Regions from separate parts of the Rhodococcus baikonurensis genome, predicted to be linked through region 3. Evidence: riboswitches for the same ligand, from Rfam matches in the RefSeq annotation. Region 3 holds a riboswitch; each other region holds the start of a gene.
The links. A riboswitch is a leader RNA that binds a small molecule or an ion and turns the genes downstream of it on or off. The one in region 3 is predicted to bind S-adenosylmethionine.

Region 1 (8,046 bases), on a different contig from region 3:
AGTCGATGCGGACGAAGTTCTGTGCCCAGTCTGCGGTCTGCAGGTCGACCTTCAAGCCGAGAACGTCACCGATCAGGTAGGCGAAATCGGTCTCGGAGCCGATGAGGGTGGTGTCGTCGTCGGCGTAGAAGCGAAGCGGCGGAGCGGCACCGGCACTACCGGTGACTCGCAGTGTGCCGCGGTCGCGGATCGCCTGAGGAACCTCGGCGGCGATGGAATCCACCTTGTCGGTGGTGATGCGATTCTGGTCGGCTGTGAGGTTGTAACCCGCAGCGGCAGTGACCTGTCCACCGTCCGACTCGGCGTCCGCACTGCTGCACGCGGCGCTGAGCAGTCCGACTGTGGCGATAGCCGAAATCAGGAAGGTCGCGCGACGGGATGGGGAGAACATCAATTTTTCCTTTCGGGAATGTGTCTAGGTCGCGTCAGAGGACGCGGGAGAGAAAAGCCTTGGTCCGTTCGTGGACCGGGTTGTCGATCACCTGTGAAGGTGGGCCCTGTTCGACGATGACGCCGCCGTCCATGAAGACCGCGGTGTCCGCCACTTCCCGAGCAAATCCGACCTCGTGCGTGACGATCACCAAGGTGGCGCCGTCACGAGCCAGCTGAGCCAGGACTTCGAGAACCTCGCCCACCAGTTCCGGGTCGAGCGCCGACGTCGGCTCGTCGAAGAGAATGACCGCCGGCCTCAGTGCCAAAGCTCGCGCAATCGCCACGCGCTGTTGCTGACCACCGGAGAGTTGACGGGGATACTCGTCTGCCTTGTCCCCCACCCCCACTCGCTCTAGCAGTGCGCGGGCCTCGCGGTACACCTCGTCACGATCACGCTTCTGGGCCGAGAGCGGCGCCTCCACCACGTTTTCCAGCGCAGTCAGGTGTGGAAACAGGTTGAAGTTCTGGAACACGAATCCGATGTGTGAACGCTGCTTCAGGATCTCGCGGTCACGCAGTTCGTGAAGCCGATTTCCCTTGCGCCGGTATCCGATCAGTTCTCCGTCGATCCGTACGGTCCCGCGGTCGACCTTCTCGAGGTGATTGAGGGTGCGCAGCAAAGTGGACTTGCCGGAACCTGACGGACCGAGAATGACGGTCACCTCGCCCTTGCGGACCAGGAGATCGACACCGGCAAGTACTTCCAGCGCGCCGAACGACTTGTGGATGCCGCGCGCTTCGACGGCGTACACCGTCTCTTCAGCCAGCTCTGCGGTCATCGGGTCGCACCTCTCGGAATATCGAGACGCGCATCACGAATCTCTTCGAACTTCTTGCGCGCCTTCTGTATCGGCGTCAACGGAAGGGCACGGGCAGATCCGCGGGCGTAGTGGCGCTCCACGTAGTACTGACCGATCGAGAGCAACGTCGTCAGGATTATGTACCAGATCGTGGCGCTCCACGTAGTACTGACCGATCGAGAGCAACGTCGTCAGGATTATGTACCAGATCGTGGCGACCATCAGCAGCGGCACAACTCGACCGTTGCGTCCGAAGATGACCTGCACCTGGTAGAACAGTTCGGCGATTGCCATGGTGGAGACGATGGACGTTCCCTTGAACAGTCCGATGACCTCGTTTGCCGCGTTGGGCAGGATGGCCCGCATCGCCTGAGGGAGAACGATCTTGAAGAACTGGCGACTGCGCGGAATACCGAGCGAGTAAGCAGCTTCGATCTGACCGTGATCCACCGAGATGATTCCGGAACGGATGATCTCGGCCGAGTACGCGGCCTGGTGCAGCGCCAAACCGATGACCGCTGCGGTGAATCCGCCGATCACACCACTGACCTGGAAGGTGAAGAACTCGGGCCCGAAAGGTATTCCGAGAGAAAGCGTCTGGTACAGGTACGTGATGTTGAACCAGAAGAGCAACTGCACGATGAGCGGAATGGAGCGGAAGGCCCAGATGTAGGTCCAGGCGATCACCTGCAGGACCGGGTTCTTCGACAGACGGCCGAGCGCCAGGAAAACACCGAGACCGAATCCGAGGATCGTCCCCCACAGGGTCAGTTTGATCGTCACCCACAACGCGGCGAGCACGGATTTCGCGGTGAAGTACTGCGCGAACGTCGGCCAGTCCCAGCCGGGGTTGACGACGAGTCCGTGAATGAATTGGGCAAGCAGTACCAGTACGACCGCGCTGATCACCCAGCGCAGCGGGTGCCAGGTACGAGCAACGACAAGCTCCGAGTCGGGAAGTTGCGGCTCGGCCACCGACTTTTCGGGGCGGACATCGGTGGGCGCGCTCACGGCGCACTACCTGACGGAGTGGACATCACGAATAGACCTTTCGGGAAATGGGAACGCAGCTGTGTGCTCGAGTAGATGCACTCGAGTTACGAAGACGACAGTTCGGTCAGCGACAGTGACACGAAGCCGTGCGGCACAGATCGATGTGACGGCGCCTGTGCGGAGCGTGCGAAGTGGAACCCATGTGATGCCTTCCATCGGTCCTGGCGGTAGCACCCGCTCCCGATCACTCGGGGGGTTGCTGCGACGTCGACGAGCCAGGTCTCTCGGTCGCTCTGGATGGTGAGCAAAGACTAGACGCGAATTGCCGAGTCGTCAAATGTTGTATTTCCCTGCACTGCAAGGGAAATGAAAGGTCGATCAGGTTGAAATCGCACTGATTTCAACGGTGCCCAAAGCCTTGACCGCCGTGTTGAATGGAGTGTTCGAATGAAGACCGGGACCGCCGTCCGGAGCGACTTCGCATCTGCCGTACCGTCTGCGGAGTGAGTGGACTCGACGCTTTCTTCATCTTGTTGGCCGGCATCGGCGCGGGCGCGATCAACGCCGTCGTCGGCAGTGGAACACTGATCACGTTCCCCACCCTGGTCGCCTTCGGCATGCCACCGGTCACCGCGACCATGTCCAACGCGGTCGGACTGGTCGCCGGCGGAGTGTCGGGCACATGGGGCTATCGGCGTGAGTTGTCCGGGCAGTGGGAACGCCTGCGCTGGCAGATTCCGGCGTCGCTCGCCGGGGCACTACTCGGCTCGTGGTTGCTCATGCATCTACCCGAGAAACTGTTCGAAACCATCGTGCCGGTGCTGTTGATCCTGGCTCTCGCACTCGTCCTCCTCCAACCACGCATCCAGGCTTGGGCGAAGAAGCGTTCCACCGAGGAAACGACGCTGTCCACCACAAGGCTGATGCTCCTGACCGCCGGAACCTTTGCAGTCGGCATCTACGGCGGCTACTTCACTGCCGCGCAGGGCATCCTCCTCATCGGTGTGATGGGTGCCATCCTCCCGGAAACCCTCCAGCGCATGAACGGCGCGAAGAACCTGCTCTCACTGCTCGTCAACATCGTTGCAGCGGGGATGTACATCACCCTGGCTTTCGACCAGATCAATTGGGCAGCAGCCGGTTTGATCGCCGTCGGGTCACTCGGCGGTGGCGTTCTGGGTGCTCGCTACGGACGGCGCCTGTCCCCCACCGCACTTCGCTACACGATTGTCGCCGTCGGTCTGATCGGGCTGTGGCGACTTCTCGCTTGACCGCCCACATCGGGCGGCTCCCGCACATACTGGAGACATGACCAGTACAGAAGATCAGACCGGTTGGACCTACCTCATGGACATGGACGGGGTTCTCGTCCACGAGGAGCACTTGATACCCGGAGCGGACACGTTCCTGGCAGAGCTGGCGTCGAACGACATCCCGTACATGGTGCTCACCAACAACTCCATCCGCACCCCGCGTGACCTGCGAGCACGCCTGCTCAATTCGGGTCTCGACATCCCGGAGAAGTCGATCTGGACGTCAGCGCTCGCTACCGCGACGTTCCTGGCCAACCAGCGGCCAGGCGGCAGCGCCTACGTGGTCGGCGAATCGGGCCTGACCACTGCCCTGCACGATATCGGTTACGTCCTGACGGACAGTGACCCCGACTACGTCGTCCTCGGTGAGACGCGCACGTACTCGTTCGAGGCGATCACCACCGCGATTCGCCTGGTCGAGCGTGGTTCGCGGTTCATCGCCACCAACCCCGACGCGACCGGACCGTCGCGCGACGGCTCGCTGCCGGCCACCGGCTCCGTCGCCGCCCTCATCACCAAGGCAACCGGGCGCGATCCCTACTACGTCGGCAAGCCCAACGCTTTGATGATGCGGTCGGCCCTGCGGTCCATCGGCGCTCATTCGGCCAACACATTGATGATCGGTGACCGCATGGATACCGACATCGTCTGCGGCCTCGAAGCCGGACTGCAGACGATTCTGGTGATGACCGGGATCTCGACCCGCGCGTCGGTGGAGCTCTTCCCGTACCGACCCACAGTCGTTCTCGAGTCGGTCGCCGATCTTGTAGGAATGACAACCGATCCATTCCGTAGTACCGCAAACAATTGATTCAATTGCAAAACAAAACCGCGAGTCGGTAATTAACTGGTAAAAAACACTAGATTTGCCAGGATCCGACTCGTCCACTTTGTCCAGATGGACAAACAAGCGGTTTCTTTCGTAGGAAGATTGCGTACTGATAGTTATTCGCAGGTCAGAGGCGAATACACCCCCGTCGATAGGTGGATCACAGTCCAAAAAGAAATTTGAGATAAAGTAGTAACGAATCGTTTGCCGTGGCTGATACTCATGTCTGAACGACCCATTTCGGGTCCCAGACATGAAATGAGATTTTCATGAAGAAGCAGACCAAGGGCGCGATCGCTGCTGCGGCGGCCGGCGCCCTCCTCCTCGGCGGTGCGGGCTCGCTCGCTGTGTGGAGCGACTCGGCCGACGTCAGTGGCGGCGGACCCGTCACTTCCGGTGCACTCGACCTGAGCGCCTGCGCACCGGTCGGCGGCGGTTGGAACTCCCTCAATCCGACGAAGACCGCGATCACCAACATCTCGGCTTACCGCATCGTCACGACCGAAAGCATCGAATACACCTGCGACGTCACAGTGACCGCGGTGGGCGATCGTCTCGCGGCTGTTCTGACCGCTGATACGGCCGGCATCGTCCCCGGAGCCAACAGTTCCGAACTTGCCGCCGCTGTACAGCCGGTTACGACCATCAAGGACGCTGGTGGCAACCCGATTTCCCAGATCACCAAGGTGCAGAACGGCACGATCGTGCACGTCGGAGTCCGTCTGAACTTCACCGAGGTGGCCAACCAGGTCGCGCAGAACCAGTCGCTGAACTTGTCAGCGATGAAGCTGGTCGTCACTCAGACAGCACTGACACCGGCTCCGTAATTTCATGAGGAAAAAGGTCTGGGGAGCGATCGCAGTCGCGGTGGCTGCTGTAGCGGTGTTCGCATCGTCACAGCAGTCGCTCGCGCTGTGGTCCGATTCGGCGAGCGCGAGTGGTGGGACCGCAACCGCTGCCAGCGTCAACCTCACCGTTGGTACATCGGCCGGAACCAGTGCGGCGTACACCCTGGCAAATTTGACGACGGCCACGACGCCTGTGGTCCCAGGAAACACGGTGCAAGCTCCGCTCACCGTCAAGAATTCGGGGTCTGATCCTCTGCAGTGGCGAATGCAGTCGACGAGCGCACTTCCGGGATTCACGTTGACCACGTACGGAGTCGCCAACGAAGGCGCCTGCCCGGCCGGCGTCAACACCGCGGCTCCGGCAGTGACCCCACTGACGTCCGGATCGATGAATGCATCGCTGCAGTACCCGGTTTCCCCCGCGTACATGCTGACTCCGCTCGCGGCCGGTGGCACCTACGTCCTGTGTCTGCGGCTCACGGTGGAGGTTGGTGCGGTTTCCGGTCAGACGAACAACGCCACCTTCACGTTCCAGGCAGGTCCGGTATGACAAAGCACTCTACGAAGCGCATCGAACGTACCGGCCCGCTCTGGTGGGTCACCTCTATCGTCAGTTGGACACTGCTGCTGGCAATTTCGGCAGTCATCGTCGCAACCATTGTCGTCCCCTTCTTCGCGGGAGCGCAGCGCTTCACGATTCTGACCGGTTCGATGCGCCCGACGTACAACCCTGGATCACTGGTCGTCGTCAAACCTGTCGATCCGTCCGAACTGGGGATCGGTACACCTATTACGTACCAGCTGGAATCGGGTCAGCCGACCGTCGTCACGCACCGAATCATCGCCACAAGTGAAAACCAAAAGGGTGAACGAACTTTCATCACCCAGGGCGACGCGAACGGTGAACGCGACGAGAAAGAAGTACGGCCAGTACAGATCCGGGGAAAGGTCTGGTACAGCCTTCCGTATCTCGGCTACGTCAACACCTGGCTCACCGGAGAGCAGCGCACCGTGATCGTGGTGATCGTCGTGACGGCACTACTGCTGTACGCGGCCTACATGATGATCAGCGGCATCCGTGACGGCCGGAAGGAGCGAGCTCGTGCCCGATTGGCTCCTGACCCTGCAGCTTCCAACCTCATCGACTCCGCCCAGATCGAGAAAGGCCAGCACGATGCCCTCGCGCCCTGACCGTCCGGCTCACCGGATTCGTCACCTGTTGACCAGCACGCGCTTTCGCGCGCTGCTCGCGCTGGGGATGGTGCTTGGTGTCGGCGGAGTGACCACGCTCGCGGCCTGGACGTCTTCCGCGACTGCGACTTCGGGAAACATCACGACCGGGTCGATCAACCTGCAGTTGAACACCACAACGCAACCCGCGCTGACCACAACACTGAACTTCACCCAACTCGGCAAAACTGGGATGCTTCCCGGCGACTCGAACTCCGCCATCCTCAAAGTCAACAACGTGGGGGCAGGCGTGAATCTTCCTCTGAAATACACGATAACTTCCACCAGCGCCGGCGCACTGACGACCTACTTGCGGATGACTGTGTCATCGAACGGAACTGTGGCCAACAAATGCACAGATGGCAGCAATGTGGTGTCGTCCTTACCCCTGACCCTCACCGTAAGTCAGGCGGTCGGTGCGCCCGACCGTTCTCTGGCTATCGGGGCAACCGATAATCTTTGTGTCTCGGTGACGCTTCCGACGAGTCCGACCCCACCGACGAACAGCTCGTCGAGCATCGTCCTGAACTTCTCGGCAAAGGTGTGAGCGCCGTGTCACGACACACGAAGATGTCACCGAAAGCCTCGACGCCACGACGGATTCACGAACTTCTGCTCACGCTCGGTGCCCTCGCCGGTCTGGCATCCATCGGATTGTTCATTGCCGGCTTCGCTTTCGGTATCACGCCGCTGATCTTCAAGAGCGGATCGATGTCTCCCACGATCGAGACCGGCGCTCTGGCCTTCGCGCGTACCGTGCCTGCTTCGGAAGTTCAGGTCGGTGACATCGTCAGTGTCTACGACAACCAAGACGTTCGAATCACCCATCGTGTCGAGACGATCGAGCAGCAAGGCAACAATCTTGCAATTGCACAGCTGCGCGGCGACGCAAATCCCGTCACAGATCCAGATCCTTACGTCATCACCGAAGCGGATCGAGTTTTCTTCAGCGTCGACCGACTCGGCTATGCCGCAGTCTGGTTGTCAGGGCCGAGCGGCATTGTCCTCGGTGCGATTGCCGTCGGGGGACTGCTGTACATAGCATTTCGCCCCCGAAAGAAAGCGGATGAAGGGGAACCCAGGCTGGATCGTCAGGACGCGCACGGCGATTCCCACGCCTTCAAGGCAATCGTCGCATTGGCAACGGTCGGTCTCAGCGTGACGGGCATTGCGAACATAGGCGGAACACAGGCCGCCTTCACGGGCACGGCGACAGCGGGAAGCATTTCGTTCACCACTGCTGCAAGCTTTCCGAATCCTCCCGCGTCAATGACCTGCTCGGACAAGGGAACTTCCGTCCTGCTCGCTTGGCCTGGCGTTGCCACGGATACATTTCGAATCATCGTCCGAAACGCAACCAACACCACCCAACCTCCGCTGATCAGAGACGTGACCGGCCTCTCGACGACCCTGACGTTGTCCGATCTGCCGAGCGGCGGGATTCTCCTGTCGAACACGAACTACGACGTCGAATTACACGGACTCGTTGGAACTTACGTGACACCGGAATACACCGGGTACCGCATCAGCAGTTCGACACTGCTCATCATCCTCAATGACATGGCGTGTGTATCCGGACCCACGAGCGGAACCACGGCAGC
Region 2 (8,046 bases), on a different contig from region 3:
GGACGGACCCTTGACGGAAAAGTTCTTTCCCTCGAAATCGATGTAGTGCAGCTTGTCGCGATCGATGAATCGTCCGCTCGCCGCGTCACGTATCTCGGCGTCGTCCTCCCAGCTGTCCCACAGCCGGCTGACCACCTCGATCGCCTCGGAGGCTTCTTCCCACGCGGACTCCGGAGCCTGCACCGCCTTCCGGCCGAACAATGCTGCCTGCTCGGCGGTGTCGGACACCGCGACCTGCCAGCCGGCCCGCCCCGCGGAGGAGTAGTCGATACTCGCGACGGCCTTGGAGATGTGGAACGGTTCGGTGTGTGTGACCGTCGCCGTGGGGATCAGGCCGATACGCGAGGTCACAGCACTGAGCCGCGCTGCAGTCGCCACAGCCTCCAACCTGCCCCGCACGGCGTGCCGGCCCTCGGATTGCAGTCCGAAAGAATCCGGGAGGAATGCCAGGTCTACGCCACCCCGATCCGCGGCGGTCACCAGGTCCACCCAGTACGACGGCGTGAACAGATCTTCGGCGCGTGAGTCCTCGCGCCGCCAGGAATACGGATGAGCGCCGGTGCCCTCGAATTCGAGGCCGACCAGGAATGCTCCGGAACTACGCTCGGACATGTTCGGCCTTTCGTGTCGAATGATCCCGCCCGGGGATCGCGTCGAGAAGTGTGCGGGTGTACTCGTTTCGGGGATTGTCGAAAATCTCGGTGGTAGTGCCGATTTCGAGCAATCTCCCGGCCTGCATGACGCCGACGACGTCGCTGATCTGGCGAACTACCGCCAGATCGTGGGAGATGAAGAGATAGGTCAGGCCCAGTTCTCGCTGCAACTCGTCGAGTAGAGCCAGAATCTGCGCTTGCACCGAGACGTCGAGAGCGGATACCGGTTCGTCGAGAACGAGCAGGTCCGGCTTCAGCGCGAGCGCGCGGGCGATCGCCACCCGTTGACGCTGACCGCCCGAGAGTTCGGCAGGCTTGCGACTGAGGAACTGATCGGGAAGTGCAACCTGATCGAGCAACTCTGCTGCACGAGTCTGCTGCTGGCTGCCTCCACCAACCTTGAAGGCCCGCAGCGGCTCCGCCACGATGTCCTGGACGGACAATTTCGGGTCGAGCGATGCATAAGGGTTCTGGTACACGAGCTGGATCTTTCGACGTAGCTCGCGCAAGTCGCTGCCCTTGACCTTCGTGATGTCGTGGCCGTCGAAGGAGATGGTGCCGGCATCCGGCTGTTCCAATCGCACGGCGATGCGCGCCGTGGTCGACTTGCCCGAGCCCGACTCCCCCACCAGCGAGACGGTCTGTCCCCGCGGAACAGTCAGCGACACTTCGTTCACCGCGGTGATCGAACTCCCGCGTCCGACGTTGAACCGCTTGGTGATTCCGGTCAACGTCAACAGCGGGCTCGTGTCCTGGCGGACCGGGCGATCGACCGGTCCCGAGGACAGGCTCGGAGCCGAGTTGAGAAGTTTCTTCGTGTACTCGTGTCGCGGGTTGTCCAGAATATCTGCGGTACGGCCGGATTCGACGATTCTGCCGCCCTGCATGACCAGGATCCGGTCCGCACGATCTGCGGCCACGCCCAGGTCGTGCGTGATCAGGAGCACGGCGGCACCGGATTCGGCAATCCGCTCGTCGAGATGGTCGAGAATGCGTCGTTGAACCGTGACGTCGAGAGCACTGGTCGGCTCGTCGGCGATGATGAGGGCCGGGTTCGCGACAAGCGCGATGCCGATCAGAACTCGTTGCCGCATACCGCCGGACAGCTCGTGTGGGTACTGGCGTGCTCGGATCTCCGGTCGGTCGATACCCGCGCGCTCGAGCACCTCGACGGCGTCCAACCGCGCTTTGCGACGGTCGGCGAGGCCGTGGATCCGCAGGACTTCGGCAACCTGGTCGCCGATCCGCGTCACCGGGTTGAGCGAAGTCGTCGGATCCTGCGGCACCAAACCGACACGCGCGCCGCGGATTCGCTGCCACGCACGGTCGGAGTACGAGTCGATTCGTTCGCCTTCGAACTCGACGGTCCCGCCGATGACGTGACCGCTGCCGGCGAGCAGACCCAATATCGCGTGGGCCGTGGTCGACTTACCCGAACCCGATTCCCCGACCACCGCAACGACTTCACCACGGCCGACGGTGAAGCTCACGCCGGATACCGCGGGCTCGTTGCCGTAGGAGATCTGTAGGTCGGTGACGGAAAGCAACTGATCCTCGGTCGTGCTCATCGTCGGTTGTTCCTTTCGATCTCGTGGCCGATTCGGTGTGCCGAGATGACCACGGCGACAATCGCGAGACCGGGAAGTGTTGTCATCCACCAGGCATTGGCGAGGAAATTGCGTCCCTCGGATACCAGCGATCCCCATTCGGGGGTAGGTGGAACGGCGCCGAATCCCAAGAAGCTCAGTGCCGACACGGCAAGCACAGCCTGCCCGAACTCGACTGCGGACAGCGCGACCACGGGCGCGTAGGAGTTGGGCAGCACATGCCGACGCAGGACACCGAGCCACTGCACACCCGAGCTGAACGCGGCCTCGACGTACTGAGCGCCGCGCACCCGCATCACTTCGGCACGCATCACTCGTGCAAAGTTCGCGACCATGCTGACACCGACCGCGATGGCGACGTTGATGGTGCCGAACCCGAGTGCGGTGACAAGGGCCAACGAGAGCAGCAGTGCCGGAATGGACAGCAGCACGTCGACGATGCGCATCAGCACGGCGTCGACGACGCCACCGACAAAGCCCGCGAGCAATCCGATTATCGATCCCGCCACCAATGCGATTCCCACCGCGACCAAGGTCGCGGTCAGGGACAGCGCGGCACCGTGCACGAACCGCGTGTAGAGGTCACGTCCGAGATTGTCGGTTCCGAACCAGTGAGCCAGGCTGGGGCCCTGCAGTTTGTCGGCAGGGACACCGGACAGCGGATCGCCACTGGCGAAGAATCCGGGTGCGACGGCAAAGCCGATGGCAAGCAACACGATCAGCACCGGAATCACCAGACCAGGCTTGCGGATCCAACCGATGGCAGTGGACCTTCGGCGTGAAACCATTGGCTCCTTCGCCTCGACGCTCGAATCGAGGAGTAGGGGTTCGATCAATGTGTCAGACATGGGCCGGCTCCAGATCGGTCGAGCTTTCGATATTCGACTTTTCGGTGTGACTCTTCTTCGTCTGGATGATCCGTGGATCTATCAAGGGGTAGAAGAGGTCGACCGCGAGGTTGACGAGCACGAACACGAGAGAGGCGAACACGACGACTCCCTGCACCACCGGGATGTCCTGCGCCATCACCGACGTCTGAGTCAGACGCCCGACGCCCGCGCGGGAGAACACCGTTTCCACGACCACCGAGCCGGCCAGCAGCGTGCCGACCAGCACTCCGGCGATGGTGAATGCCGGAATACTCGCCAGTCGCAACGCGTGACGGGTCTGCACACGCCACCGGCTTGCGCCCTTGGCGTACGCAGTCTCCACGTGCGGCGAACGTAGCGTCGACTGCAGGCTGGTCGTGAGCACCTGCGCGATCACCGCGCCGGTCGGGATCGCCAAGGTGATCGCCGGAAGAATCACCGTTGCGAAACCTTTGTCGCCGAATGCCGGGAAGATGTGTAGACGGAACGAGAAGAGCTGCAGGAGAATCAAGCCCACCCAGAAAGTAGGCACCGCCACACCCAGCGGCGGCAGCGAGAACAACAGGTTCGCGAGCCACCGCTTGCGGGTGTAGGTAGCGAAGAATGCAATCGCCACTCCGAACAACACGGCCAGAACCAAAGCGGTGGTTGCCAGCACCAGAGTGCTGGGCAGCGCCGAGAAGATGGCGTCCGTCACCGACTGGCCGGTGGAGATGGACGTACCGAAATCACCGCGAAGAGCGTTTGTCAGCGATGTCCAGTACTGCACCCACACCGACTGGTCCAAGCCGTACCGTGCCCGAAGCTGATCGAGGGCAGCCTGATCCACTGCAACACCCTGACCGGACGAGTCGGCAGCCATGCTGACCGGATCGCTCGGCAAGAGGAACAGAATCACGAACGAGATGGTGAAGGCGGCCCACAGAACCACTGCGGCCTGGCCCAGTCGGGTGAGTACGTATCGAGTCATGATTACTTACCCGACAACCATGCGTCGTAGAACTGCAGTCGTGAGGAGGCTTCGAAGTTCAGGTCCTGCACACTCGATCCGGCGCCGATAGCCTGCGAGAGCTCGATGGTCGGAATGGAGAGTCCACGGTCGAGGATCAATTCCTGTGCGGTGGATACCAGTTCACCGCGTTGGCCGTTGTCCGTGGCTGCAAGCTGGTCTGTGAGTACCTTGTCGAGCTCCGGATCTGCTCCGCGGCGGTTCAGGTTGCGACCCTCGGTGCTGAACGATGCCCGCAGGATGTCGGCATCCGCGCGAGTGCTGTTGTAGTACAGCGAATCGTAATCACCCGACACCCCCTTCTCGGTCCATTCACCGTTCGAGACCAGGTTGAGCTGCAAGTCGACGCCGACCTTCTTGAGCTGCTGCTGTACGAGCTCGAGGATTGCCTGGTTACCCGAGAACACCGGACTGAAGGTGACGCTGAAAGTGAGCTTCTGCCCGTCCTTCTCGCGGATACCGTCGCTGCCGGTCTTCCAACCGGTCGCGTCGAGGAGCTTCGCCGACTTGTCGGCGTCGTACGTCACGACACTGGATTCGTCGCTGTAGAGCGGAGTGGTGTGAGCCAACGGGCTCGTGGCCGGGAAGAACGACGGATCCAGAACGGTATCGACGAGTTCTTGGCGGTTGATCGCGGGGATGATGGCCTGGCGAACAGCCTGATCGGCGAGAACGCCGCGACTGACGTTGGGCTGGAAGAAGAAGCTCACACCCGGGTTCGGCCTTGTGAGGATTCGTCCACCGGCGCCCTCGATCTGCGGCGCATCCTGTGGAAGCGCATCGCTGACCGCATCGAGCTGGCCGGAGGCCACGCTGCCTGCCCGCACACCGGATTCGGGGACCACCGTGAAGTCGACGCCGTCGAGGTAGGCCTCGCCCTGATGCGCGACCGCGTCCGACGCCCAGTTGTATCCCGCACGCTTGGCGATCTTGACGCTCTTGTCCTGCTGCCAGTCGGTGTAGACGAACGGGCCGGACGCGATCACCGCTGCACCGGGGCAACGCTGCTCGGAAGCCAGCGCGGTGGTGGAATCTGCGAGGATCCCGAGCTGCGGCGTCGAAGTTGCTTGCAGGAACTGAACATTGGGTCCGGAGAAATTGATCTTCGCCGTGTGGGCATCTACGACGTCGGTACCGGTGTACGCGGACAGGTAACTCTTCGCCAACGACGCGTTCGGTCCGAGATTCTTGACCGAGTCGAAGGTCTTCTTCACCGAATCCGCCGTCACCGGGGTGCCGTCGCTGAAGGTGGCGTCGTCGCGAAGAACGAACGTGAAGCTCGCGGCGTCGGGGCTGATCTCCCAACTCTTGGCGAGCCACGGGGTGATCTCTCCGGTGTCGGGATTTTGATCGGTCAGCGAATCCACCACGGTCCGAGTGACATACACGGTCTGGTTACTGCCGGCCTGGGCCGGATCGGCGCAGGTCGGCGCCTGTGACAGTCCGTAGCGAAGGGTTCCGCCGGACTGCGCGGGACCCGCGTCGGCCGCGCTGTCACTTCCGTTGCTGCTGCAACCGGCGAGGACGGTGCCGAGAACCGTGACAGCACCGATACCGGCGATGACGGTCGCGCGTTTACGGGCACCGAATGAGGGCGAAGACACCAAGAACTCCTAAAGAGGCATGCCGAAGAGCGCACCCGCCGCCTGAGACGAAAAAGGCGATCGAGCACGAATCACTTGTGAGAGAGAAGAAAACAGACTTGTCGACGACTCGCCTGAGTGTGAATGACTGACCGAGGTCAGTTGGTACAGAAAGATCCCGCGGTGCGGCACAGGTCTACGTGACGACGCGACCAGGCGGTATCGAAACCGCCTTCGACTGCCTTCATTTCGTGTTCCTCCATCGGTCCTGGCGGTAGCACCCGCACCCGATCACTCGGGGGGTTGCTGCGACTTCAATGAGCCAGGTCTCTCGGTCGCTCTGGATGGTCGTTCGCAAGTGTACGAGGTCAAACCCGGGTGTTGTCAACCCGGTCGGTAGGAATTGCTGCTCGAGTCACATTTTCGAGCACCCGAAGCTGCTTCTCGAACGGGTGGACGCCCACTTCTTCGGGCGAGAGCGAAGCGTCGTAAAGCGGTGTGTATCCACTGGACAGATACAGCGCGACGGCCTCCGGTTGCCGAGGACCCGTCGTGAGGAACACCCGGCCGTATCCGCGAAGCTCGATCTCTCGTTCCAACTCACGAACGACGGCCTTGCCTAGGCCACGCTTCCGATAGTCGACCGACGTCCAGATTCTCTTCAGTTCCGCAGTGGTGGAATCGAATTGACGAAACGCACCGCCGGCGATCGGCCGGCCGTCGTGGGTGAGCACCAACAGCGCTCCCTGTGGGTATGCAAATTCTTCTGCCGGATACGTCGTGAGATCCTCGAGCATCGCTTCGCGAGTCCCGCCGTAACGCGAACTGTATTCGAGGGCCAACTCCGCGATCAGTGGAGCTGCCAAGGGGTCGTCCTGCGAGACCGAGTAGACCTCTACCGCGCCGATACCCGCGAGCTGCCGAGTCCCGAGCTCCAGTGCCACAACACTTTCCTCCATGAATCTGGTCAACGCTCCCCCAGCCGAAAAACTTCCGGAGCGAGAGTGGTTCCGTCGACAAGGTCCGATACGAGTTCACCCAAGGCCGGACCGAATTTGAATCCATGCCCCGAGAATCCCGCTGCCACCGTGACGGCGCCGACTCGGTCGACGACGAAGTTACTGTCAGGTGTGCTCGTGTACAGGCACGTGATCGATTCCACCCGGGTGGAATCGACGCCGGGCAACCACGACTCGGCGTACTCCACCAATCGTTGCTCTCCGGCTGAGTCAGGGGTGTAGTCGCGGGTCTGCGGAGTCACCACCGGCCCGGTCGCGTGTTCACCGATCTTGATGCCGTCCTCGGAACCGAGTCCGTAGATCCCCGCAGTCTCCAACTGCGCACCGGTGTGGTGAACGAAACTCGGCCACTCGACTCCGGGATCGAGCGGTGCGAAGTGCGCCGGTTGTTCCTGTGTCGTGCGTAGCGTCGGCAGCACGATCTCGGAACCGAGACCGCTGTCTGCGATCAGGTCCTCAGTCCACGCACCAGCGGCGATCACGACCTGACGAGCTGCGAGTGTTCCGCCGTCCGTCACCACGTCCACGCCGTACGACGCACGTGCAAGCGCCAACACCCGAACGTCGTGACGGACCTCGGCACCGGCGAACACCGCTCCCGCTTTCAGCGCGGTCACGGCTCGGTCCGCGTGCAACCGGCCCGCATCGGGGTGATGGAGCACGGTGGTGTCGAATCGCAGCCCCGGCCAGCGGGCGGACGCCTCGGCAGGAGTGAGAATCTCGCCCTTGATACCCGCCTCGAGAAGTATCTGCGCCTTGGACTGCACTGCCTGCGGCAGACCGTGATCGACGGCACCGGTCAGTTCCAGGAACCCGATGTCCGTGGTGGCCTCCAACTCCCGCCACAACGGCAGAGCGTCGGCCGCCAACCCTGTGTACAGGTGATTGTCGTACGCCTGACGGTAGATGCGCGACGTACCGTGCGACGCACCGTGCTTGTGCCCCGGCCCGAACTGTTCCAACTGAACGACGCTACGTCCGCGCGCCGCGAGCCGCCATGCGGCGGAGGACCCGACGAGTCCTCCGCCGATGACGATCACATCGAGAATCTCACTCATGGACGAGAGCTCACTTGGTCTTCGGAAGACCGGGCGGGTTGATCAGGGACGTGTCGACGGCTTCATTCGTGATGTTCCAGCGCTCGAGGATCTGCTGGTACGTGCCGTTCTCGATCGTGTGGTTGATCGCGTCGTTGATTGCCTTGATCAGGCCGTTGTCCTTCTTCACCAGCACGGCGATCTGCCCCTGCAGAGTGTCGCCTGCACCGGAGAACTCACCGACAACTTCGGTTTCACCCGACTGCTTG
Region 3 (8,046 bases):
CGTCGTCGGTGTTCTTGTGGTCAGTATCCGACAATTCGGACATAGCTTGTGATTCACTTCACGCATGCGAAAGTCGTTGCTGGTGGTTGCTCTCGTTGCTACGTGGTTTGTCGCCGGGGCGATGCCCGCGGGGGCTGCGGATGCGAATTGGTCCGGTGATTACTCGCTCAAGCGCTTCGCCGCGACCAAGACGGGTACAAGTCTGGCCGCCAGCCAGTGGGAGCCGGATTTCTCCGATACATACACGTTCGAGACGGACTGCTCGGGCGGAGTTTGTGTTGCCACCGTGGTCGGCGGGCCGGCTCCCGCCAATCCGACTTTGCCGCAGCCGGCTCGATACACCTGGGACGGAACCAGTTGGGTGCATCCGTATGACTGGGAGTGGGATTGCTATCAGGGTGAGGGAATGCCGAAGGTGTGGGCGCCGGCGCACTCGGACGCGTACTACACACCGCAGCCCGATGGCAGTCTGAAAGGTTCGTGGCGGACCGACATCAAGAGTGGTCCCTGCGCGGGATCGGTGATCATGCACATCGAGGCGTACCCGGTAGGTCGTTCTACCGGATCTTTCGGTAGTTGAGAACGATCGTCCGTCTGAAGGCGTTGAAACAAATCTGAGCCCTCGGGAATTGATCGGGCCCCATGCACGTTAATTGAGTCAGTAACGCTCAACTTTCTGCAAGGAGGCTTCGGAATGCCAGCATTCTTCGGGCCCGAGGGTCCCGGTCGCATCGATATTTCCCGGCTCATGAGCAGGGCCACCCAGCAACTCATGGCTGACGCTGCACGCGTAGCGGCTGCTCGCGGTGATTCGGATCTCGATGCACTGCACGTTCTCCGCGTCATGGCGGAGCAGGATCCGGTCCGCACGCTCATGCAGCGCGCCGGAGCCGACCCGAAGTCCGTGGTCGACGCCGTCGACCTGCGGCTACCACAGGGCCGTGAGCAGGGCGCATACTCCGCTCCCGCGCTCAGCAGCGCCGTCAAAACTGCTCTCCTCGAGGCGCATCAACTGGCCCGAGCCCTGGGATCGACGTACATCGACCCCGAACATCTCTTCATCGCACTAGCCGGTGACCCCGATCATGTTCCGGGTCGTCTGCTCGCTTCGGCCGGTATCACGCCGGAGAAGCTGCAGGCCGCGGTTCAGAATCCCGCGTCCGGTCCAGTCGAAGACGAGTCCAGCACCCCGACGCTCGACAAGTACGGCGTCGATCTGACCGATCGTGCCCGCAACGGCGGCGTCGATCCGGTGATCGGCCGTGCCGACGAGATCGAACAGACCATCGAGATCCTCTCCCGCCGCACCAAGAACAACCCGGTTCTGGTGGGTGAGGCCGGCGTCGGCAAAACTGCCATCGTCGAAGGACTGGCGCAGCGCATCGTCGACGGGGACGTGCCGGAATCGTTGGTGGGTAAGAAGATCGTCCAGCTCGAACTCTCGAGCATGGTCTCGGGTACCCGCTACCGCGGCGACTTCGAGGAACGGCTCACCAAGGTGATCGACGAGATCACCGCACACAAGGACGAGCTGATCGTCTTCATCGACGAGATGCACACCATCGCAGGTGCCGGCGGCGGAGCCGAAGGCGCGATGGATGCCGGAAACATCCTCAAGCCCAAGCTCGCTCGCGGTGAACTGCACATCGTCGGTGCCACCACGCTCGACGAATACCGCAAGAACATCGAGAAGGATCCCGCGCTCGAACGGCGCTTCCAGCCGGTACAGGTCGGTGAGCCGTCGATCGAGGATGCGATCGCCATCTTGAGTGGATTGCGCAGTCGCTACGAGGATCACCACAAGGTCCACTACACCGACGAGGCGATCACCGCTGCGGTGGAGCTGTCGGCACGTTACATCGGCGACAGGTTCCTGCCGGACAAGGCAATCGACCTGATCGACCAGGCCGGTGCCAGGCTCCGTCTGAAGACGGCCACGGTAGACACCGCTGCCCTGCAGCAGCGTCTCGAGCAGCTCGAGAGCGACAAGGAAAAAGCCGTCGCCGACGAGTTGTACGAGAAGGCGTCGACCTTGCGTGACGAGATCAACGGCGTCGCAAAGCGTCTCGAGAAGGCAGGATCCTCTGTTCCTTCCGAGGAAACTCCGGACGTGACCGCTGAACAGATCGCCGACGTTGTCGCTCGTGCAACGGGTATTCCGGCCAGCCAGATGACTCAGGCAGAGAAAGATCGTCTGCGCCGTCTGGAAGAGGAACTGCACGGTCGTGTCATCGGACAGGACGACGCCGTCCGTGCCATCGCGCGCGCCGTGCGTCGTAGTCGGACCGGAATGAGTGATCCGGATCGTCCCGTCGGCAGCTTCCTGTTCCTCGGGCCTACCGGTGTCGGCAAGACGGAGCTCGCAAAAGCTCTGGCTGCCACACTCTTCGGTGACGAGAACAAGATGTTGCGTTTCGACATGAGTGAGTTCGGGGAACGCCACACGGTCAGCCGATTGGTCGGTGCCCCTCCCGGATACGTCGGCTACGGCGAGGCGGGACAGCTCACGGAGCAGGTGCGTCGTAACCCGTACTCGGTGATCCTTCTCGACGAGATCGAAAAGGCACACCCGGACGTGTTCAACACCTTGCTCCAGGTGCTCGACGACGGGCGTCTGACCGACGGCCAGGGGCGCACGGTGGACTTCAAGAACACCGTCGTGATCATGACCAGCAACCTCGGCTCCGACATAATCTCGAGCAAGTCCGGTGGACTCGGCTTCACCACAGGTGATGCAGAGTCGGCGGAGAAGCCGCTGCGCGACCGCGTGATGGCCAGGTTGCGCGAATCGATGCGGCCGGAGTTCCTCAACCGCATCGACGAGATCGTGATCTTCCGCAAGCTCGACACCGAGCAACTGCACCGGATCACTGATCTGCTGCTCGACGACAGTCGGAAGCGGTTGCAGTCCAAGGGCATCGACATCGAGTTCACTGCTGACGCCGTGGACTGGATCGCCGAGCACGGGCATCAACCCGAGTTCGGGGCTCGCCCGTTGCGTCGTTCGATCCAGCGTGTGGTCGACGACAAGATCGCCGACATGCTGCTCGACGATCTCCTCGAAGAGGGCGGCAGCATCACCGTCGCGGTTGACGAGGGTGAGTTGGTGTTCAGCTAAGAGGGGCGCAGCCCCTGTGAGCGGTTAGGGAGTCCCTGGACTCCTTAACCGCTCACAGGCGCGCAGCGCCCAAAATCTCCGCAGCCAAGGCGTCGTTGTGCCGGAAAAACCCCGCATTGGTGCGCGGGCGAGGGAATGCCGCCGACCAGTTGTGCCCGGCAACCCACGGCCCGGCGGCGAAGCGGCGGGGATGCGCACTGTTGTCCTGATGCAGAATTCGCGATGTGCCGTCGACCGCGAGCTTCGCAGAACTGTCGGCGGTGGCACGTAGTTCGACTGCCTCGCCCCGGCCGTGAAGTGTCCGCAGGAGCGCGTCGCCGCTCGCACTGATGGAAGCGACCGGCAATCGTGCCTCGACGAGGGTGTTCGCGGCCACGATATCGGTGTGCGACGCACTGCGGGCGACAAAGATCCCGACTCCCGTTGCCGGATCGATCTCGGTGGAGAACACTGAATCCGGCCCCAGGAATTGCACGATGCCGGCCTCGTTGAGGGCGGTCAACTGTTCCAGACGCTCGGGTGGCGGACCACTGGCAATGAAGCTGAAGAACGAATGCAGCCAACCCTCGACGTCCTTGGCGACGGATTCGGCCGGGATTCTGCCGCGCCGCAACAATTCTCCGACGGTCATGTACGTCGACAGCAACGCTGAGAAGACAGCTGCGTCGGCGCTGAAATACGGGTCCGACCGGCGTGCGACGTCTGCCGAGATGTAGTCGGTGATCCTGAGTTGGACGTCGGCGAGTCCGTCGTAGCGCTCACCGCCGAGCGGGCGGTTCAGTCGCTCGAGATCTATACGGTCTTCCGGTTTCGGAACTGCGTTCTCGACCAGTTCCTGCAATCGAGGCGATCCCCAAGCCAGCGAGGCGAATTCGGCGTCGAACTCCTCCCAAGTGCCCACCGTTCGATCCGGGTGCGACGCGAACAGTTCGTGATAGTGGGCGCCTGCCAGTTCTTTCGACGCCAAGGGCCAGATGTCGTTTCGGAAATCCAACGGTCCGTCGCCGGGCACAAGATCAGCAGTGAAGAACCGTGGTAGCGGTGGCCGCGCGTCAGCGATCGAGTACGAAATCTTGGAGTGATACGGCACGCCGCGACGAGATCCGGCATACAACAGGGGTTCTCGACCCGAGGGAGCGTAAGTCAGGACGCCGTCTTCGCCGCGTTCGAAGCTGCCGCCACGGCTCTCGGCGAGGAGAACCATCCAGTCGATGAAAGCCAGCCCGAGTCCGGCGATCAGAACCGGTTCGCGTTCGGGAATGACATCGGCGTCGATGTCGGCGGTGTATCCAGGTCCTACGTAGGTCAACCCGTGGTCGGACGCAAAGCTGCTCAGCGCGGTTTCACGCGGAGCAGCCAACGCATCGGGGTGCCCCTGTGCGAGGAGGACGGCCGTCGCGTCGATGACAACTCCGTCGTCCAGATGAACCTTCTGCATCTTGCCGACGTTCACGATGTCGACCACGGATCGTCGATGAACCTGAACGTCGACGTGCGCCGGCGCAGAGTCGACTGCAGTCTCGAACACCCAGTTCAGGTATCGGCTCTGCAATGACCTCGATGCGAACGACGACGGCGTGACAGTCGGAACTTCTGCCGCGATCTCGGGCAATTCGGCAAGCTCAGCCGCGTTCTCGGCGACCCATTCCGCGAGCGTCGGGCCGGGTACTACCGGACCGGTGACCGCGGTGGTGTCGTCGGTGAACATCGTGACGTCAGCGGTTGTCGAATTCATCCACAGGAGCGGCGCCTGGCTGCCTCGCCAAATGCGGCCGGCGCCTGCCGGATATGGGTCGACGACGTGAATGTCGATCGGTGCGGGGTCAGTGTTCACCGATTCGTGAGCGAGGATCCGTTCGAGTACACCGGTACCACGGGGACCACCGCCCACGATCACGATGACAGCAGGTGTCCCCACCGAGGTACGGGGTCGATCGCCTGGCACGAGTCCTCCATCGGACCTGGCGGAAAGCACCCGCACCTCAGTAGAGGGGGTTGCTGCGACGTCAGGGAGCCAGGACTCTCGATCGCTCTGGATGGTTAGTCCAGCTTATCTTTGGAGAATCGTGAGGCAAGGAATTCCGGACATCAGATCAGCGTGAATCAAACAGTTGTCAATCGTTATCTTCCAGTTTGCGTTGCAGGCAGGATCCGCGCGTGAACATCGCCGAAGCCGATGCGTGAACCGCCGACCCCGGGAGCGGTGGCCGAGATGGAGATGGTGTCGCCGTCCTCGAGGAACGTGCGAGTCTCGGAGCCAACTGCAACGGGTTCTTTTCCGCCCCAGGTCAGTTCGATGAAGGCGCCGCGCTGATCCTTGTCCGGCCCGGAAATGGTTCCGGACGCAAAGAGATCGCCCGTGCTCGCCGCTGCGCCGTTGATGGTGGTGTGCGCGAGCATCTGCGCGGGCGACCAGTACATCTGGGCGTACGGAGGTCGCGAAACGACGTGACCGTTCCACTCCACGGCCAGATCTATGTCCAGGCCCCACTTCTCTTCACCGCGCAGGTAGGAAAGCGGTTCGGGATCCTGCACCGGAGTGTCGATTCGGGCTGCTTCGAGCGCAAGCAACGGAACAACCCACGGAGAGATGGACGTCGCGAAACTCTTCCCCAGATTCGGACCGAGGGGCACGTACTCCCACGCCTGGATGTCTCGGGCAGACCAGTCGTTCACGACGACGGCGCCGAAGACGTGCTCGGCAAATTCGTCCGGGGTGATGGAATCGCCCATCTTCGAGGGAGTTCCGACGATGAATCCCATCTCGGCTTCGATGTCGAGGCGACGAGACGGTCCGAAGTCCGGGCTTTCCTGATCGGGTGCCTTCCGCTGTCCGCAGGGGCGAACGATACCGGTGCCGGAGACGACGATGGTGCTCGACCGCCCGTGGTATCCGACGGGAAGGTGCTTCCAATTCGGCATCAAGGGGGCGGCGTCCGGGCGGAACAACCGTCCGAGGTTGGTTGCGTGATTCTCCGAGGCGTAGAAGTCGACGTAGTCGGCCACCGCGATCGGCAAGTGCAGGGTCACCGAGTCGACGGAAAACACGGCATCCGAGTCTATTTCGCCGGTCACGAGCTCCGTGATCCGGTTCCGCACCGAAACCCACTGATCTCGGCCCTGAGCCATGAATGCATTCAGGGTCGGTTCGGCGAAGACGGAATCACCCAGTGTCGCTGCGAGATCGACGACCGAGTCGGCGACCCGCACGCCGACGCGTGGTGACCCGCCTGCGGGGGAGAAGACCCCGTACGGCAGATTGTCGAGACCGAACAGTGAGTCGGCGGGAATGTCGATGGTCGTGACGGTCATACGAGAGTTCCTTCGGTTTTGTCGGAGCGGACGATCAATCCGAGGCCTTCCAGCTCGGTCAGAGGGTCCGAGATGCTGCAGGTACCGAACGAGAGGAATCGGCGACGCACCTCGCCTGCCTCGTCTTCGGTCAGGTCGGCCAGTGCCCGTGCGATCGACTCGCCATCGCGCTGCGCCAGTGCAGCAACAACTTCAGAACGATCGGCGCCCCGCCTCGCAGCGTCGACGGCCACCATGATGTTGAGGAAGCCGTGCTGTTCGAAGCCCGTCTCGGGATCGGTGTTGCGCACACCGTGGTGCAGTCCCGCAGTCGCCTTGAACGGGATATTCGCTCGGACGACGGAAATCAGCGCATCGGCGAGTTCGTCCTCGTTCGGGTACGCCTCGGCGACAATGCCTCCGGTGCGAAACTTCGCGGAGTACCCTGCGGTTTCGAGAGCCGTGAGATAGTCGGCGCGCCGGCCGCCTCGGGGCACCTCGACAAAAATAGCGATGTCGGGATGAGCGGCATGGACACGGGCGAGCTCCGCGAAGGCGGCATCGGCCTCCAGTCCGTCAGGAATTCCCACTTCGACGGCGGCGACGCGAACGCCGGGGATGGCGAGCGCGTTCGACAGCGCGGCCGCGGTATCGGCTGGACCGGCCGGCACGGTCAGGCTCAGCGTCGCTGGGCTGTCCGCTGAGACGTACGCAGCCAGTTCGCTCAGTCGAGGCGCGGGGAAGACGAAGGGCCCCACCAGTGCGTCGTAATCTGCCTTCAGGTAGGCGGCGTGGGCCGGAACTGCTTCGGCCAGAGGGGCATTGCCGGGCGGGAAGAGTGCTGCGTCGTCGCACAGGCCGCTCAGGAGGGGAGAGACGATTGTCATTGCTGCGGCCCCCGTCCCGCCCAACTCCAGGCGTAGGCTCCGTCTTCGCACGCCAAGGCTCCCTCACCCAATTCGAGCGGCCGGAACGTATCGACCATCACGGCCAACTCGTCGAAGAACTCGGCGCCGATGCTTCGCTCGTACGCTCCGGGTTGTGGGCCGTGGGCGTGGCCACCGGGATGAATCGAAATCGAACCCTGCCCGATGCCGGAACCCTTACGGGCCTCGTAATCACCGCCGCAGTAGAACATGATCTCGTCGGAGTCGACGTTGGAGTGGTAGTACGGCACCGGGATCGACAGGGGGTGGTAGTCGACCTTGCGAGGCACGAAGTTGCAGATCACGAAGTTGTTCCCCTCGAAGGCCTGGTGCGCCGGCGGCGGCTGGTGAACACGGCCCGTGATCGGCTCGTAGTCCGAGATGTTGAAGGTGTACGGGTACAGGCATCCGTCCCAACCGACGACATCGAAAGGGTGCGTGGGATAAACCATTCGGGTGCCGACGATGCCCGCCGACGTACGGTGCTTGACCAGAACCTCGACGTCGGTGCCTTCGGCGATCATGGGCGCGGTCGGTCCGTGCAGGTCTCGTTCACAGAACGGTGCGTTCTCGAGTAGCTGGCCGAAGCGGGAAAGATAGCGCTTGGGCGGGACGATGTGACTGTTCGCTTCGATGGTGTAGGCACGAAGTGGTTTGTCACCCTTGGGGATCCATCGATGCGTTGTGGACATCGGGATCAGGACGTAATCA

Region 1: it holds a riboswitch for S-adenosylmethionine, as region 3 does, so the genes downstream of both, ABWI03_RS08870 (amino acid ABC transporter permease) here and ABWI03_RS04250 (FAD/NAD(P)-binding protein) in region 3, are expected to answer to the same signal.
Region 2: it holds a riboswitch for S-adenosylmethionine, as region 3 does, so the genes downstream of both, ABWI03_RS08895 (putative leader peptide) here and ABWI03_RS04250 (FAD/NAD(P)-binding protein) in region 3, are expected to answer to the same signal.

What each region holds. Positions count from the first base shown of each region.
Region 1 is NZ_JBEUOQ010000003.1:259,320-267,365, reverse strand. Features, by position in the region: gene ABWI03_RS08880 (ABC transporter substrate-binding protein) at 1-391, opposite strand, end outside; gene ABWI03_RS08875 (amino acid ABC transporter ATP-binding protein) at 426-1,211, opposite strand; gene ABWI03_RS08870 (amino acid ABC transporter permease) at 1,245-2,243, opposite strand; SAM riboswitch class I at 2,435-2,529, opposite strand; gene ABWI03_RS08865 (sulfite exporter TauE/SafE family protein) at 2,729-3,496, shown strand; gene ABWI03_RS08860 (HAD-IIA family hydrolase) at 3,534-4,349, shown strand; gene ABWI03_RS08855 (alternate-type signal peptide domain-containing protein) at 4,637-5,194, shown strand; gene ABWI03_RS08850 (hypothetical protein) at 5,199-5,765, shown strand; gene ABWI03_RS08845 (signal peptidase I) at 5,762-6,406, shown strand; gene ABWI03_RS08840 (SipW-dependent-type signal peptide-containing protein) at 6,390-6,992, shown strand; gene ABWI03_RS08835 (signal peptidase I) at 6,998-8,046, shown strand, end outside.
Region 2 is NZ_JBEUOQ010000003.1:267,709-275,754, reverse strand. Features, by position in the region: gene ABWI03_RS08920 (LLM class flavin-dependent oxidoreductase) at 1-612, opposite strand, end outside; gene ABWI03_RS08915 (dipeptide ABC transporter ATP-binding protein) at 599-2,221, opposite strand; gene ABWI03_RS08910 (ABC transporter permease) at 2,218-3,108, opposite strand; gene ABWI03_RS08905 (ABC transporter permease) at 3,101-4,099, opposite strand; gene ABWI03_RS08900 (ABC transporter substrate-binding protein) at 4,102-5,742, opposite strand; gene ABWI03_RS08895 (putative leader peptide) at 5,880-5,969, opposite strand; SAM riboswitch class I at 5,978-6,072, opposite strand; gene ABWI03_RS08890 (GNAT family N-acetyltransferase) at 6,090-6,680, opposite strand; gene ABWI03_RS08885 (FAD-dependent oxidoreductase) at 6,689-7,798, opposite strand; gene ABWI03_RS08880 (ABC transporter substrate-binding protein) at 7,809-8,046, opposite strand, start outside.
Region 3 is NZ_JBEUOQ010000002.1:14,795-22,840, forward strand. Features, by position in the region: gene ABWI03_RS04235 (MFS transporter) at 1-52, shown strand, start outside; gene ABWI03_RS04240 (Rv2253 family sensor-like surface protein) at 65-580, shown strand; gene ABWI03_RS04245 (ATP-dependent Clp protease ATP-binding subunit) at 695-3,118, shown strand; gene ABWI03_RS04250 (FAD/NAD(P)-binding protein) at 3,171-5,063, opposite strand; SAM riboswitch class I at 5,068-5,161, opposite strand; gene fahA (fumarylacetoacetase) at 5,240-6,430, opposite strand; gene ABWI03_RS04260 (hypothetical protein) at 6,427-7,296, opposite strand; gene ABWI03_RS04265 (homogentisate 1,2-dioxygenase) at 7,293-8,046, opposite strand, start outside.